Regions from separate parts of the Mesorhizobium sp. BHscii genome, predicted to be linked through region 2. Evidence: predicted binding sites of a transcription regulator. Region 2 holds the regulator's gene; each other region holds the start of a gene.
The links. The regulator PhoB, encoded in region 2, activates phosphate uptake and scavenging genes when phosphate is short. The targets are predictions, from matches to a motif close to TGTCATNNANCTGTCAT.
Positions count from the first base shown of each region.

Region 1: ACWTU7_RS21640 (alkaline phosphatase D family protein) is a predicted target of PhoB. The motif match lies at 1,683-1,699, and genes of this name have one in related genera.
Region 3: ACWTU7_RS08285 (ceramide glucosyltransferase) is a predicted target of PhoB. The motif match lies at 1,263-1,279, and genes of this name have one in related genera.
Region 4: ACWTU7_RS00290 (LTA synthase family protein) is a predicted target of PhoB. The motif match lies at 1,673-1,689, and genes of this name have one in related genera.

Region 1 covers NZ_JBSPKW010000016.1:127,932-131,334, reverse strand. Annotated here, with positions in the region: gene ACWTU7_RS21650 (TetR/AcrR family transcriptional regulator) at 1-116, opposite strand, end outside; gene ACWTU7_RS21645 (MFS transporter) at 199-1,482, shown strand; gene ACWTU7_RS21640 (alkaline phosphatase D family protein) at 1,772-3,346, shown strand.
Region 2 covers NZ_JBSPKW010000006.1:92,834-96,236, forward strand. Annotated here, with positions in the region: gene xylF (D-xylose ABC transporter substrate-binding protein) at 1-90, opposite strand, end outside; gene ACWTU7_RS11325 (ROK family protein) at 341-1,588, shown strand; gene phoB (phosphate regulon transcriptional regulator PhoB) at 1,759-2,448, opposite strand; gene phoU (phosphate signaling complex protein PhoU) at 2,465-3,172, opposite strand; gene pstB (phosphate ABC transporter ATP-binding protein PstB) at 3,211-3,403, opposite strand, start outside.
Region 3 covers NZ_JBSPKW010000004.1:206,768-210,170, reverse strand. Annotated here, with positions in the region: gene ACWTU7_RS08295 (Hsp33 family molecular chaperone) at 1-622, shown strand, start outside; gene apaG (Co2+/Mg2+ efflux protein ApaG) at 761-1,153, opposite strand; gene ACWTU7_RS08285 (ceramide glucosyltransferase) at 1,379-2,533, shown strand; gene ACWTU7_RS08280 (O-succinylhomoserine sulfhydrylase) at 2,576-3,403, opposite strand, start outside.
Region 4 covers NZ_JBSPKW010000001.1:52,132-55,534, forward strand. Annotated here, with positions in the region: gene fabG (3-oxoacyl-[acyl-carrier-protein] reductase) at 1-450, opposite strand, end outside; gene fabD (ACP S-malonyltransferase) at 510-1,451, opposite strand; gene ACWTU7_RS00290 (LTA synthase family protein) at 1,719-3,403, shown strand, end outside.

The sequences.
Region 1 (3,403 bases), on a different contig from region 2:
CCGATCGCCCTGATGCCTTGCCGGTAGAACAGGTCGCGGGCAACGCGAAGGATTTTTTCGCCGGCGCGGGGCTGTGCCAATTCATCCGCTTTGATCCTTGGTTCAATGCTTTTCATCTAGGATGTGCCGTTGCCTGCTTGACAATGTTACCGATCGGTACGTATACCTCGCTGCAATTGCAACGTACCGGTCAGTAACATGATAGCTCAATCCCGTCCGTTTGGCCAGCGCTACGCTTTCGTCGTGGTCGCCGTCATTTTCCTCTGTCTCCTGATCGCGGCGGGCCTGCGGTCGGCGCCGGCCGTCATGATGCTGCCGCTGGAGGAGAGTTTCGGCTGGCGGCGCGATGTCGTTTCGCTCGCCGCGGCCATCGGCATCTTCCTCTACGGCCTGACCGGGCCGTTTGCCGCGGCACTGATGGAACGGATCGGACTGCGCCGTACGCTGCTGGCGTCGCTGGTGTTGATGTCGGGCTCGACGGCGCTCAGCCTGTTGATGACCGAGCCGTGGCACCTGCTTCTCACCTGGGGCGTATTCTCCGGCGTCGGTTCCGGCGCGGTCGCCACGGTGCTCGGCGCCACCATCGTCAACCGCTGGTTCAAGACCAATCGCGGCCTGATGATGGGACTGATGTCGGCCTCCGCCGCCACCGGCCTGCTGGTGTTCCTGCCGCTGCTCGCGGCGCTCGCCCAGTCGGGCGGCTGGAAGCCTGTCGCCATCGCCATTGCGGTCGCCACTGCCTGCCTCGTGCCGCTGGTCTGGCTGCTGGTGCCGGAGCGTCCGGCTTCGATCGGCATGGTGCGCTACGGCGCTGACGCCGACGACGTGCCGCCGGTTCCGCCGGCCTCGCAGGGCAATTTTCTCACGCACACACTCAGCACGCTGCGCCGTGCCGCCGGCACCCGCGTGTTCTGGTATCTGTTCGCCACCTTCTTCATCTGCGGCTTCACCACCAACGGACTGGTCGGCACGCACCTGATCGCGTTTTGCGGCGACATGGGTATCGGTCAGGTGCAAGCCGCCGGCCTGCTGTCGCTGATGGGCATCTTCGATCTGATCGGCACGACGCTGTCGGGTTGGCTCACCGACCGCTTCGACCCGCGCAAGCTGCTCGGCGTCTATTATGGCATCCGCGGCCTGTCGCTGATCTATCTGCCTTATTCCGGCTTCTCGTCGACCAGTCTTATCATCTTCGCCGTGCTCTACGGGTTGGACTGGATCGCCACCGTGCCGCCGACGCTCAGGCTGTCGAACGAGGCGTTCGGCGACCGCAGCGGGCCGATCGTCTTCGGCTGGATCGTCGCGGGCCATCAGGTGGGCGCTGCGGCTGCCGCCTTCTTCGGCGGCACCATGCGTGAATTGCAGGGCAATTACGAGCTTGCCTTCCTCATAGCCGGCATGACGGCGATAGCCGCAGCCTGCATCTCGCTGTTGATCAACACCAGCCGTCCAGCCTTCGAGCCGGAACCGCAGGCGGCTTGAGTTGTGACGGCTGAGCGCTAATCTCCCCCTTGAGGGGGAGATGGCCGCGAAGCGGCCAGAGGGGGTCGGTCCGACCGGACTCGGCGCCTTATCGCAGGCGCAGGTGGTCGGCGCTCCACGCGAGCGCCCCCCCTCTGTCGCCTCTGGCGACATCTCCCCCTCAAGAGACCCTCAAGAGAGAGATTCGCCAGTCTGTTGGTTGTAACGAAACCTTCATGGTTTCGAGATGTGCCTGAAACATTGAGGCTGGACCTTGGCGGCGACGTTCAACGCCATCCAGGAGACAGCCATGAACAAGATTTCGATGACCCGGCGCGCCTTCGTCACGTCCGTGAGCGCCGCCGGCCTCGTCGGCGTATCGGGCCTCGCGCTTCCCTATTATTCGCGCGCCAATCAGCGGCCCGCCTTCACCCATGGCATCCAGTCGGGCGATGTCGACGCAACCAGCGGCGTGGTGTGGACTCGCACCGACCGCCCTTCGCGCGTCATGTTCGAAGTGTCGTCGACGGAAAATTTCGCCAACGCCGCCCGTCTTGCGCCGCTCGATACGTCGCCGGCCAGCGATTACACGGTAAAGCGGCTGCTCACCGATCTCGCCTCCGACCAGGACATCTTCTACCGCATGATCGCGGCCGATCTCGCCGACATCAACGCCGTCTCCGAGCCGATCGTCGGCCGCTTCCGCACGGCGCCGGCCTCGAAGCGCGACATTCGCTTCGCCTGGTCGGGCGATACCGCCGGCCAGGGCTGGGGCATCGACGCCACCGGCATGAAGACCTATGCCACGATCGGCAAGCATACGCCCGACTTCTTCCTGCATTCCGGCGACACCATCTATGCCGACGGCCCGATGAAGGACGAGGTCGACCTGCCCGGCGGCAGCAAGTGGAAGAACAACGTCCTCATCGACGAAAAGCGCAAGGTTGCCGAGACGCTGGACGAGTACCGGGGTCAGTGGAAATACAACATGATGGACAGGAACGTGTTGGGGCTCAACGCCATCTGCCCGACCTTTTACCAGTGGGACGACCACGAGGTGGTGAACAACTGGTCGGATTCGAAGGACCTGAGCGCCGACGACCGCTATTCGGAAAAAAACATCCATGTGCTGGCGGCACGCGCGGCACGCGCCTTCCACGAGATGACGACGATCCGCTACGAGCCGTCGGAACCGGGCCGCGTCTATCGCAAGATCGCCTACGGGCCGCTGCTCGACGTGTTCTTCCTCGACATGCGTTCCTATCGCGGCTCCAATGGTCCTGGCATGCAGGATACGGTGACGCCGCAATCGCGCATCCTCGGCGAACAGCAGATGAAATGGCTGAAGCGCGAACTGGCAAACTCCAACGCGACCTGGAAAATCATCGCCGCCGACATGCCGCTCGGTCTCGTCGTCTGGAACGACGCCACCAGGAAGGCCGGCGCCGAGGCCATCAGCAATGGCGACAATGGTCCGGTTAAAGGCCGCGAGCTGGAGATTGCCGACCTCCTTCGCTATATTAGGAATGCTGGCATCACCAACACCGTCTGGCTTACAGCTGACGTGCACTACACGGCGGCGCACTACTACAATCCTGATAAGGCGCAGTTTCAGGACTTCAATCCGTTCTGGGAGTTCGTTTCGGGTCCGCTTCACGCCGGCACCTATGGACCCAATGATTTCGACATGACCTTCGGCCCGGAGCTGAAATTCATCAAGGCGCCAACCGCCGAGCAGGGGCAGAACCTGCCACCCTCGGCCGGCCTGCAGTTCTTCGGCCTTGTCGACATCGATGGCGCCACTGAACAGATGACGGTGCGGCTGATGGATCGCGACGACAATGAACTCTACAAGGTCACGCTCGATCCGATACAGTCGGCGTGAAGGCGTCGAAGCGTCGCATGGGCGGGAGCCGGTGGGCGGAGGGGCACGACGGAGTGA
Region 2 (3,403 bases):
ACCAATGACCTTGTCCTTCGCCTGTGCGACCGACGCGAGCGTCAGCGACATGGCGACCCACGCCAGAATGGCGGCTGTGAATCTCTTCATGATATTCCTCCTGCGCCGCGTACGGCGCGACCAACTGGCCCGAAGGCCTGCACAAAGGCTTTTTCGAGACTCGAAAAAATATTGATCCAACGCCGAAGCACTGTACATGAATTCTGATGGATTTTGGTGTCCTGCCGGCTTTTTTTCGAGCCTCGGAATAAACAATGACAGGTCCTTCTGCTTCTGCCAGTATTTGTCGGCCCGACGGCTTCCGATTCATGAGCGGCCGCGCCAAGGAGGAAGCGAAACAATGTCGGTTGGGATCCGCCATGACGATTTGCGCCGGCGCAACCGGGCGATGGTTATTTCGGCCGTTCGCCGCGCAGGCCAGCCGTCGCGGACCGAGATCGCCGCAACCACCGGCCTCAGCCATTCGACCATATCGGCGATCTCTTCCGACCTGATCCAGGAAGGCATCCTGGCCGAGAGCAAGGCGAGTGAGACCGTTTCGCTGAAACGTGGCAGGCCGCAGGTTGGCCTCAGCCTCAATCCGGAAGCCGCTGCGGTATTGGCCGTCGTATTGTCGCTGAATTTCCTGTCGGTCGCTGTCATCGACTATGCCGGACAAGTGGTCGCCGAGGAACAGCGCCGGCTGGACACGCTGACCATGTCGCGCGACGAGCTGATCGACGAATGTGTCGCCATCGTCCGGCGCCGGCTCGAAGACCCCGACCTCGAGGTCCAAAGCGTCGCCCGCATCGCGCTGGCGATCCAGGGTATTACCGATTCCCATGCGCGCGCCATGTTGTGGTCGCCGATCACGCCGCAGACGAACATCGCCTTCGCCGACATTCTGGAACGCGAGTTCGGCATCCCGGCCATCATGGAGAACGACTGCAACATGATGGCCGTGGCGCTGCGCTGGCGCGACCCGGATCGCTACCGCGACGATTTCATCGCCATCCTGCTCTCGCATGGCATCGGTATGGGGCTGGTGCTGAAGGGCGAACTGTTCACCGGCACCCATTCCTCAGGCGGCGAATTCGGCCACATGATTCATCGGCCGGGCGGCGCGCTTTGCCGCTGCGGGCGGCGCGGTTGCGTCGAGGCTTATGCCGGCAACTACGCTATCTGGCGCAACGCAAGGCGATTGAGCGAGAACGCCGAGCCGGTCGCCGATGTCAGCGACGCCGAGATGCGGGCACTGGCGGCCCGGGCGCGCGAGACGGACGGACCGGAGCGCGAAGCCTACCGCAAGGCCGGCGAGGCGCTCGGCTTCGGGCTCGGCAGCCTGTTCGCGCTGATCGATCCGGCGCCGGTCGCCATGGTCGGTGCCAGCGCTGCCGCCTTCGACCTGATCGAGCCGGCCCTGCGCGAGGCCATCGCCCAGACCGCCGGCGGCCAGCATTCAGGTTCGATTTCCTTCGACACCGAGCCGAACGAACTGCCGCTGATCCGAGAAGGCTGCGCCATGCGGGCGCTGAGCTTCATCGACCAGGAGATCTTCGCGCCGAGCATCCAGGCACGAGCCGGCTCGGTCGGAAAGAACGTGGCTTGAACTCGAAGGCAGGGCTCCCCGGCGACTTGGGGTGGTGTTGAGATTCAGGTCAGGCCGAGTCGAGAGTGGGTTCCGAGAACCGGAGCGGAGCGTACTTTTTGGTACGTGAGCACCGGAAGCGCAGGAAGCCGGCGTTCGCAGGCCGGCATCACCTGAATATCAGCACATCCCTAGTCTTCCCTGATCGCATAGCCCGCGCCGCGGATGGTGCGGATGACATCGGGCATGCGGCCGTTGTTGACTGCCTTGCGCAACCGGCCGACATGGACGTCCACCGTGCGCTCGTCGATGTAGATCGTCTCGCCCCAGACATTGTCGAGCAACTGGCTGCGCGAGAAGACCCGACCCGGGTGCCGCATCATGAATTCGAGCAGCCGGAATTCGGTCGGTCCGAGCCGGATCTCACTCTTCTTGCGATAGACCCTGTGCGATTCGCGATCGAGCATGATGTCGCCGACCTTCAGCACGCTGGACAGTACTTCCGGCTTGGCGCGGCGCAGCAGCGCCTTGACCCTGGCCATGAATTCCGGTGTCGAGAACGGCTTGACCAGATAGTCGTCGGCTCCGGTGGAAAGGCCGCGAACCCGGTCACTCTCCTCGCCGCGCGCGGTCAGCATGATGATCGGCAGCCGCTCGGTTTCGGGACGCACCCGAAGGCGCCGGCAAAGCTCGATGCCCGAAACCGCCGGCACCATCCAGTCGAGCACCAGAAGATCGGGCACATTTTCCTGCAGCCGGATTTCGGCCTCGTCGCCGCGCGTCACCACCTCGACCTGATAGCCTTCGGATTCCAGATTGTAGCGGAGGAGGACGCCCAGCGGCTCTTCATCCTCCACCACCATGATGCGCGGCGCGATCATCGGCCGGTCACTCCTGTCATGTCGCCGGCGCCGACATCGTCGTTTCGTCGAGCTTCGGGCGATCCGCCGGCAATTGCTGCCCGGTCACGACAAAGTAGGCGTTTTCGGCGATGTTGGTGACATGATCGCCGATGCGTTCGAGATTCTTGGCGCAAAACAGAAGATGCGTGCAGGCGGTGATGTTGCGCGGATCCTCCATCATGTAGGTCAGGAGTTCGCGGAAAACCGCCGTGTACTTCACGTCGATCTTCTGGTCGTCGGCGCGCAGCTCTTTCAACGCGCCGGCATTGCGCGACACATAGTGCTCGACCACCCCGCGGAGCTGCACAAGAACGAGATCCGCCATCGCGTCGATACCGTGCGACAGATTACGCGGCGTGGCGCTCTGCCCGACTGCGCTGACCCGCTTGGCTATGTTTTTGGCCAAATCGCCGATGCGCTCGAGATCGCCGGCCATGCGGATTGCGCCAACCACGGCGCGCAGATCTTGCGCCATCGGCTGCCGCTTGGCGATCAGCGTGATCGCGCTATCGTCGAGTTCGCGCTGCCGCGCATCCATGATGGCGTCGTCCGAGACGACACGCTGCGCCATCGCATTGTCTGACGCAAGCAACGCGCGGATCGAGGCTGCGACCATCGCGGCGGCGAGCTCGTCCATGTCGCGGATCAGCCTGTCGATGTGCTCCAGTTCCTCGTCGAAAGATGCGACGGTGTGTTCACCCATGATCCTGTCCTCGTGTTCGAAATTCGCCGCCGGACCGCTCAGCCGAACCGGCCGGTGATGTAGTCCTGGGTGCGCTTGTCGTCGGGATTGGTGAACATCTTGTCGGTTGCGCCCTCCTCGACCAGGTAGCCGAGATGGAACATCGCCGTGCGTTGCGACACGCGGGCTGCCTGCTGCATCGAGTGGGTGACGATGACGATCGTGTAGTTCTGGCGCAGTTCGTCGATCAGT
Region 3 (3,403 bases), on a different contig from region 2:
GCTGCTCGGCAGCGGTGTCCTGGCGCTGACCATCGACCAGGGTGCCCACACGCAGCGCTATCAGGGCATCGTCCAGCTCGACGGCGAGACACTGGAGGAGGCCGCGCGCACCTATTTTCGCCAGTCGGAACAGATCCCGACCGACCTCAGACTCTCGGTGGCCAAGCTGTTGACGCCCGGTGTCGGCGGTGCCCGCGAGCAATGGCGTGCCGGTGGCATCCTTGCGCAATTCCTGCCGCAATCGGCGGAACGCATGCGCGTGCCCGACCTTCCAGGCGGCGACGGCGATCCGCGCGATGAGATCCATGATCCGGCCGACAATTCCTGGCAGGAACTGCTGGCATTGCTTGGCACCATCGAGCCGACGGAACTGATCGACCCGACGATCGGCGCCGAGCGGTTGCTTTACCGGCTGTTCCACGAGCACGGCGTCCGCGTCTTCGGCGGCGTACCGGTAGCCGACGAGTGCTCATGCTCCAGGGAGAAGATCCGCGGCATACTCGAAGGTTTCTCAGCCGACGAGATCAGGGACAGCACCGAGGATGGCGGCATTCATGTCGCCTGCGAATTCTGCTCGAAGCAATATGACTTCGATCCGGCGGAGTTTGCTGCGGCGCAGTAGACCATGATCCCGACCGAAGGTCCGCGCATCGAAAAGTGGAAAGCGTTTTTTGCTTCGCTGACCTTCGGTTCGGAAAAGGTCCTGGTCTAAGAGTTAGAGCCCATCCCGATTCTATCGGGATGGATCAGGTCTAGCTGGTCAGTTGACGGTGCGCCGCGTGCCCGGCAGGTCGAGCGAAAAGGCGGGGATGGCGACGTCGAATGTCTCGCCTCGCTTGTTGCGCATCGTATAGTGGCCGACCATGATGCCGGACGGCGTCGAGAGCGGGCAGCCAGACGTATATTGATAACTGTCGCCGGGGTTAAGTTCGGGCTGGTCGCCGACAACGCCGGCGCCGCGCACTTCCTCGACCCGGCCGGTGCCGTCGGTGATGTGCCAATAGCGTGACAGAAGTTGTACGAATTCATCCGACTGGTTGTCGATGGTCACCTGGTAGCCCCAGACATAGCGGTTCTCCGACGGGTCGGAGCGATCTTCCAGATAGAACGGCCTGACCTGTACTTCGATGTTGCGCGTAACGGCGCTGTACATAGACTACTCCACAATATGCAGACGGAACTTTCGACGCTCTCCGCAGTTTGGTCAACAGGGCGCTTCCCGTCGTTGCCCGACTCATTTGCGCGCAGGTGCCGAAGAACAATGTCATTTAAGTGACACATGACAATGATGGTGTGCAGGGCCGGGCGACTCAGCATTCTGTCGAACTGTTGAAAACGGCTATCATGCGGCCGGCTTTTCTGGAGTGACCAGATATCGATGGAACTGACAGTCACAGCCGCCTTGCTTTCCACAGCTCTGCTTCTCGTCAATCTCGCCAGCATCCTGCTCGCTTCGTTGAAGCTGAAGCGGCCTGGCAGGATCGCGCCGCCAGCCGGCAAGGCGCCTCCGGTGTCGATCGTCGTGCCGTCGCGCGGCGTCGAGCCGTTTGCCGAGGAAACGCTCGAGCGCGCCTTCTCGCTCGACTGGCCGCGCTATGAGCTCATCTTCTGCGTCGCCCATGCCGACGACCCGGTGGTCGGGCCGATCACCGATGCGATTGCCCGCTTTCCGGCCGTGCCGGCCCAGCTGCTCGTCGGCGACGACCGAATCAGCGGCAATCCGAAACTCAACAATTGCGTGAAGGGCTGGGAGGCCGCGCGCCACCGCTGGGTCATCCTTGCCGATTCCAACGTCCTGATGCCGAGGGACTATGTCCAGCATCTGATGGCGGCATGGCGGCCGGACACCGGTCTTGTCTGCTCGACGCCGATCGGTTCGCGGCCGGACGGGTTCTGGGCTGAGGTCGAATGCGCCTTCCTCAACACGCTGCAGGCGCGCTGGCAATATACCGGCGAGGCGATAGGCCTTGGCTTTGCCCAAGGCAAGAGCATGTTGTGGGACAAGCCCATGCTCGACGCCAATGGCGGCATCCGTGCGCTTGCCGCCGAGATCGCCGAGGATGCGGCCGCGACCAAGCTGGTCAACGGGCTTGGACTGCGCGTCAATCTCGTGGCCTCGCCCTTTGAGCAGCCGCTCGGTTTTCGCACGCTCGGCGAAATCTGGTCGCGCCAGGCCCGCTGGGCACGCCTGCGTCGCGTCACCTTCCCACTGTTCTTCGCGCCCGAGATCCTGATCGGAGCGGCGCCGCCGCTGGTGCTTGCGTTGGTTGCGGCAGCAGGCGCCGGCTTCAGCCTGTCGGCAACCGCCATCGCTGTGCTGGTAGTCGCCTACCTCCCGGAATGCGCTCTCGCCTCGGCCAAGGGCTGGCACCTGTCGCTGCGCATGATCCCGGCGATGATGGCGCGCGATTGCATCCTGCCGATTGTCTGGGCGCGTGGCTGGCTCAGCGGCGCCGTCGACTGGCGTGGCAACACGATGACGATCCACACCAGCGCCGTTGCGGAATTGGAAGAGACCCCGTCGGGCGCCTGACCGCGCCTGATTTTGACGATTCGAGCGACACCGCCCAGTGCACTATCTGGCGGCTTTCAGGGCCTGCTCGATGTCTTCGAGCAGGTCGTCGGTGTCCTCCAGGCCGACGGACAGCCTGAGCGTGCCTGGCCCGATGCCGAGTTCGGCGCGCGCCTCGTCGCTCAGATTCTTGTGCGTCGTCGTCGCCGGATGGGTGATCAGGCTCTTGGCGTCACCGAGATTGTTAGAGATCAGCACGATATCGAGCGCGTTCTGGAAGGCGAAGGCCGCCTGCTTGCCGCCCTTGACGTCGAGGCAGATCAGCGTCGAGCCGCCCGACATCTGCTTCTTGACGACCGCCGCTTGCGGGTGATCGGCGCGGCCGGGATAGATGACGCGGGCGATTTCCGGCCGCTCGGCGAGGAAGTCCGCGATCCGGCCGGCACTTTCCGTCTGCTGGCGCACACGCAGCGGCAGCGTTTCCAGGCCCTTCAGCAGCGTCCAGGCGTTGAACGGCGACAGACTGGGACCGGTGTGGCGGAAATAATCGTGCAGGTTCTCGTCGATCCATTTCTTGTCCGACAGGATGACGCCGCCGAGGCAGCGCCCCTGGCCGTCGATGTGCTTGGTCGCCGAATAGACGACGATATGGGCGCCGAGCTGCAACGGCTTCTGCTGCAAGGGCGTGGCAAAGACATTGTCGACGATCAGCCGCGCGCCGATCGAATCGGCAAGCGAGGCGACGGCTGCGATGTCGACGACTTCCAGCGTCGGATTGGTCGGGCTTTCAAGGAAGAACAGCTTCGTGTTGGGCCTGACCGCCTTTTCCCAATTGGCGATTTCGGTGCCATCGACCAGCGTCGCCTCGATGCCGTATTTCGGCGCCAGCGT
Region 4 (3,403 bases), on a different contig from region 2:
GGTCTGGCCGGGATTGCCGGTGACGCCAACCACGGAGGTGATGTTGATGATGCGGCCATGCCGGCGCCGCATCATCGGATGGGTGAGTTCGCGGGTCAGCCGGAACACGGCGGTCAGATTGACCTCGAGCACCGTATCCCAGTCGGCGTCCGCCATGCGTACGAACAGACCGTCCTTGGTGATGCCGGCATTGTTGACGAGAATGTCGACGCCTTCGAGATCGGCCTCGACCTTCTGGCCGAGCGCCTTGACCTCGTCGCGATTGGAAAGGTTCGCCGGGAACAGCTTGACCCGGTCGCCGAGTTCGGCCGCCAGCGTCTCCAGCTTTTCGACGCGGGTGCCGTGCAGGCCGACGATGGCGCCCTGCGCATGCAGCACCCTGGCGATCGCCTCGCCGATGCCTCCCGATGCGCCTGTGACGAGGGCCTTGCGGCCGGTCAATTCGAACATGTCTTGTCTCCTGATCTAAGAGAGAACACCCTCCACGGGCGGGGTCGAATCTCGATTGGTTATGCGAGCGCCGCCAGCGCTGCGTCGACATCCGCCGGCGTGCCGACGGCGCCGGTGGCCATATCGCGGTTGATGCGCCGCGCCAGTCCCGACAGCACCTTGCCGGCGCCCACCTCGTAAAGCGTCGCAATGCCATTCGCGCCGAACCATTCCACCGTTTCGCGCCAGCGCACGCGGCCGGTCACCTGTTCGACCAGACGGCGGGCGATTGCGTCCGGATCGCTGGACGGAGTGACCGACACGTTGGAGACCACGGGCACGAACGGCGCGTTCTTCGTGACTTCGGCCAATGCTTCGCGCATGACCTCGGCCGCCGGTGCCATCAGCGCCGAATGGAAGGGCGCCGAGACCTGCAGCATCAGCGCCCGCTTGGCGCCCTTTTCCATGCACAGTCTCGCCGCCAGTTCGACCGCCGCGCTGGCACCGGAGATCACCAGTTGGCCACCGCCATTGTCGTTGGCGATCTGGCAAACTGAACCTTTGGCCGCTTCAGCGCAGGCGTCTTCGACATCGGCCTGTTCCAGCCCGATGATCGCCGCCATGGCGCCTTCACCGGCCGGCACAGCCGCCTGCATGGCATTGCCGCGGATACGCAAGAGCCGGGCCGCATCGGCCACCGAAACGAAACCGGCGGCGGCAAGTGCCGAATATTCGCCGAGCGAGTGGCCGGCGACATAGGCGACCTTGTCCCTCAGCGAGAGGCCGCGCGATTCCAGCGCCCGGATCGCGGCGAGCGACACAGCCATCAGCGCCGGCTGGGCATTGGCGGTCAGCGTCAGCCTCTCTTCCGGCCCTTCCCAGATCAGCTTCGACAGGTTTTCGCCAAGCGCCTCGTCGACCTCTTCGAAGATATTCCGCGATTCCGGAAAGGCGTCCGCGAGGTCCTTGCCCATGCCGACAGCCTGGCTGCCCTGTCCCGGAAAGGTGAATGCGACGGCCATGTGTGGCTCCCAAGCGGCTGATTTTTCCTGCCTGTGACGCAAGGCGGGCGGGCAAGTCAAGTCCGCTGGCAGCCCGACGCGGGTCGCTCCGGCTCGGTACCGCTGGCCGAGTACCTGTTCCAAAAGGCTTTTTTTCGATCACTCATGATGAAAATCGCTCACGATTCGTTTGCTGGCTCTTCTTATTTCAGCCACAGGCGTTAGCTTTTCGTGACATATCGATGACAGCTCAATGACACTTTTGTGTATGGTCGGGGGAGTTGTAAGGTGGCAAGGACTAGGAAAGGCGTTGGCAAAGCCGCGCCACAGTTTCTGGAAGGCGATCCGGCCACCGGCTATCTGCCGGGCCGGAAATGGCCTGTTATCCGCTATGGCCTCGTCAGCCTTCTCGCCGCCACCATCCTGGTTTTTGCGATCGAACTGATCGTGCGCGGCGACTTTGCCGGCACCGTCGCTTTCTTCCTGCAGCCCTTCAAGCCGGGCTGGACCACCATCATCATCTTCGCGCTCATCCTGATCGGCCTCGACGCCGTGCTCGGCCGCAGCCACCAGAGCCTGATGATCGTCGCGCCGCTGACGCTGGCGCTGGCCTTTGTCGGCCATCAGAAATCGCTCTATCTCGGCGATCCGCTCTATCCGACCGATTTCCTCTATTCACGCCAGATCGTGGCGCTGATGCCGCTGCTGGTGCGCGAACGTCCGGGAACCGCCATCGCTCTGGCGATCGGAATCGTTGGCAGCCTGTCGCTGCTCGTTTATGGCTGGCGGCTCTGGCGCCGCCGGGTACCGGCGCTCAGCCGCAAGGGTCGCCTGGCCCGGCTGACGCTGACCGTGCCGTTGCTCGCCTTCTTCGTCTCGATCATGGATTACGCGACCTTCTCGTGGACGCGGGACCGGCTGCAGATCATCCCGATCATGTGGGACCAGAAGGAAAACTACGCCTCCAATGGCTTCGCGCTCGCCTTCGCGCTCAACGTACCGATGGCGCATGTCTCGGCGCCTGCCGGCTACTCCGACAAGTCGATTGCAGCGATCGACAGGCCTGACGTGACGGCCTCGGTGCCGGCCGAGAAGCCCGACATCATCATCGTCATGAGCGAATCCTTCTGGGATCCGACCGAACTGCCCGGCGTCAACATCACGCCCGATCCGATTCCCACTGTGCGGGCGCTGCGCTCGGGCTACATGTTCTCACCCGAATTCGGCGGCATGACCGCCAATGTCGAATTCGAGGCGCTGACCGGCTTTTCCAACGCCTTCCTGCCGGCCGGCAGCATCCCCTACCAGCAATATGTCCGCGCGCCGGTGCCGTCGATGGCGACGTTCCTGAAGAGCCAGGGCTATGAGACGCGCGCCATCCATCCGGGCACGAGCTGGTTCTGGAACCGCACGCCGGTCTATGCGGATTTCGGCTTCGACGACTTCAAGTCGGAAGAAAATATGCCATATCTCGAAAAGCGCGGCCCGCTGGCCTCGGACGCGGCGATGACCGACGAGATCATCCGCGAGGCCGATGCCACCGACGATCCGCTCTTCTTCTTCGCCGTCAGCCTGCAGAATCACGGACCCTACGAGCCGAATCGCTACTACAATCCGACCCACAAGGTGCAGGCGCCGACCAGCCAGTGGGCAAAGGATTCACTGCTGAGCTTCACCGAGGGTGCATCCGACGCCGATAAGAGCCTCGAGCGCCTTGTCGAATGGGCGAAGAACCGCCAACGGCCGACAGTCATCGCCTTCTTCGGCGACCATCTGCCGCCGCTCGGCCCGGTCTATGTCGAGACCGGCTTCCTTAAAGATAATGTCGCGCCGCGCAAAGAGCCGCCTGACCAGATGCTGCTGCATCACCAGACGCCGCTGGTCGTATGGTCGAACCGCACTGGGCCGGCCGCGGACATGGGCGCGGTAAGTCCGGCTTTCCTGCCCTACCATATCCTGACCACGGCCGGGAT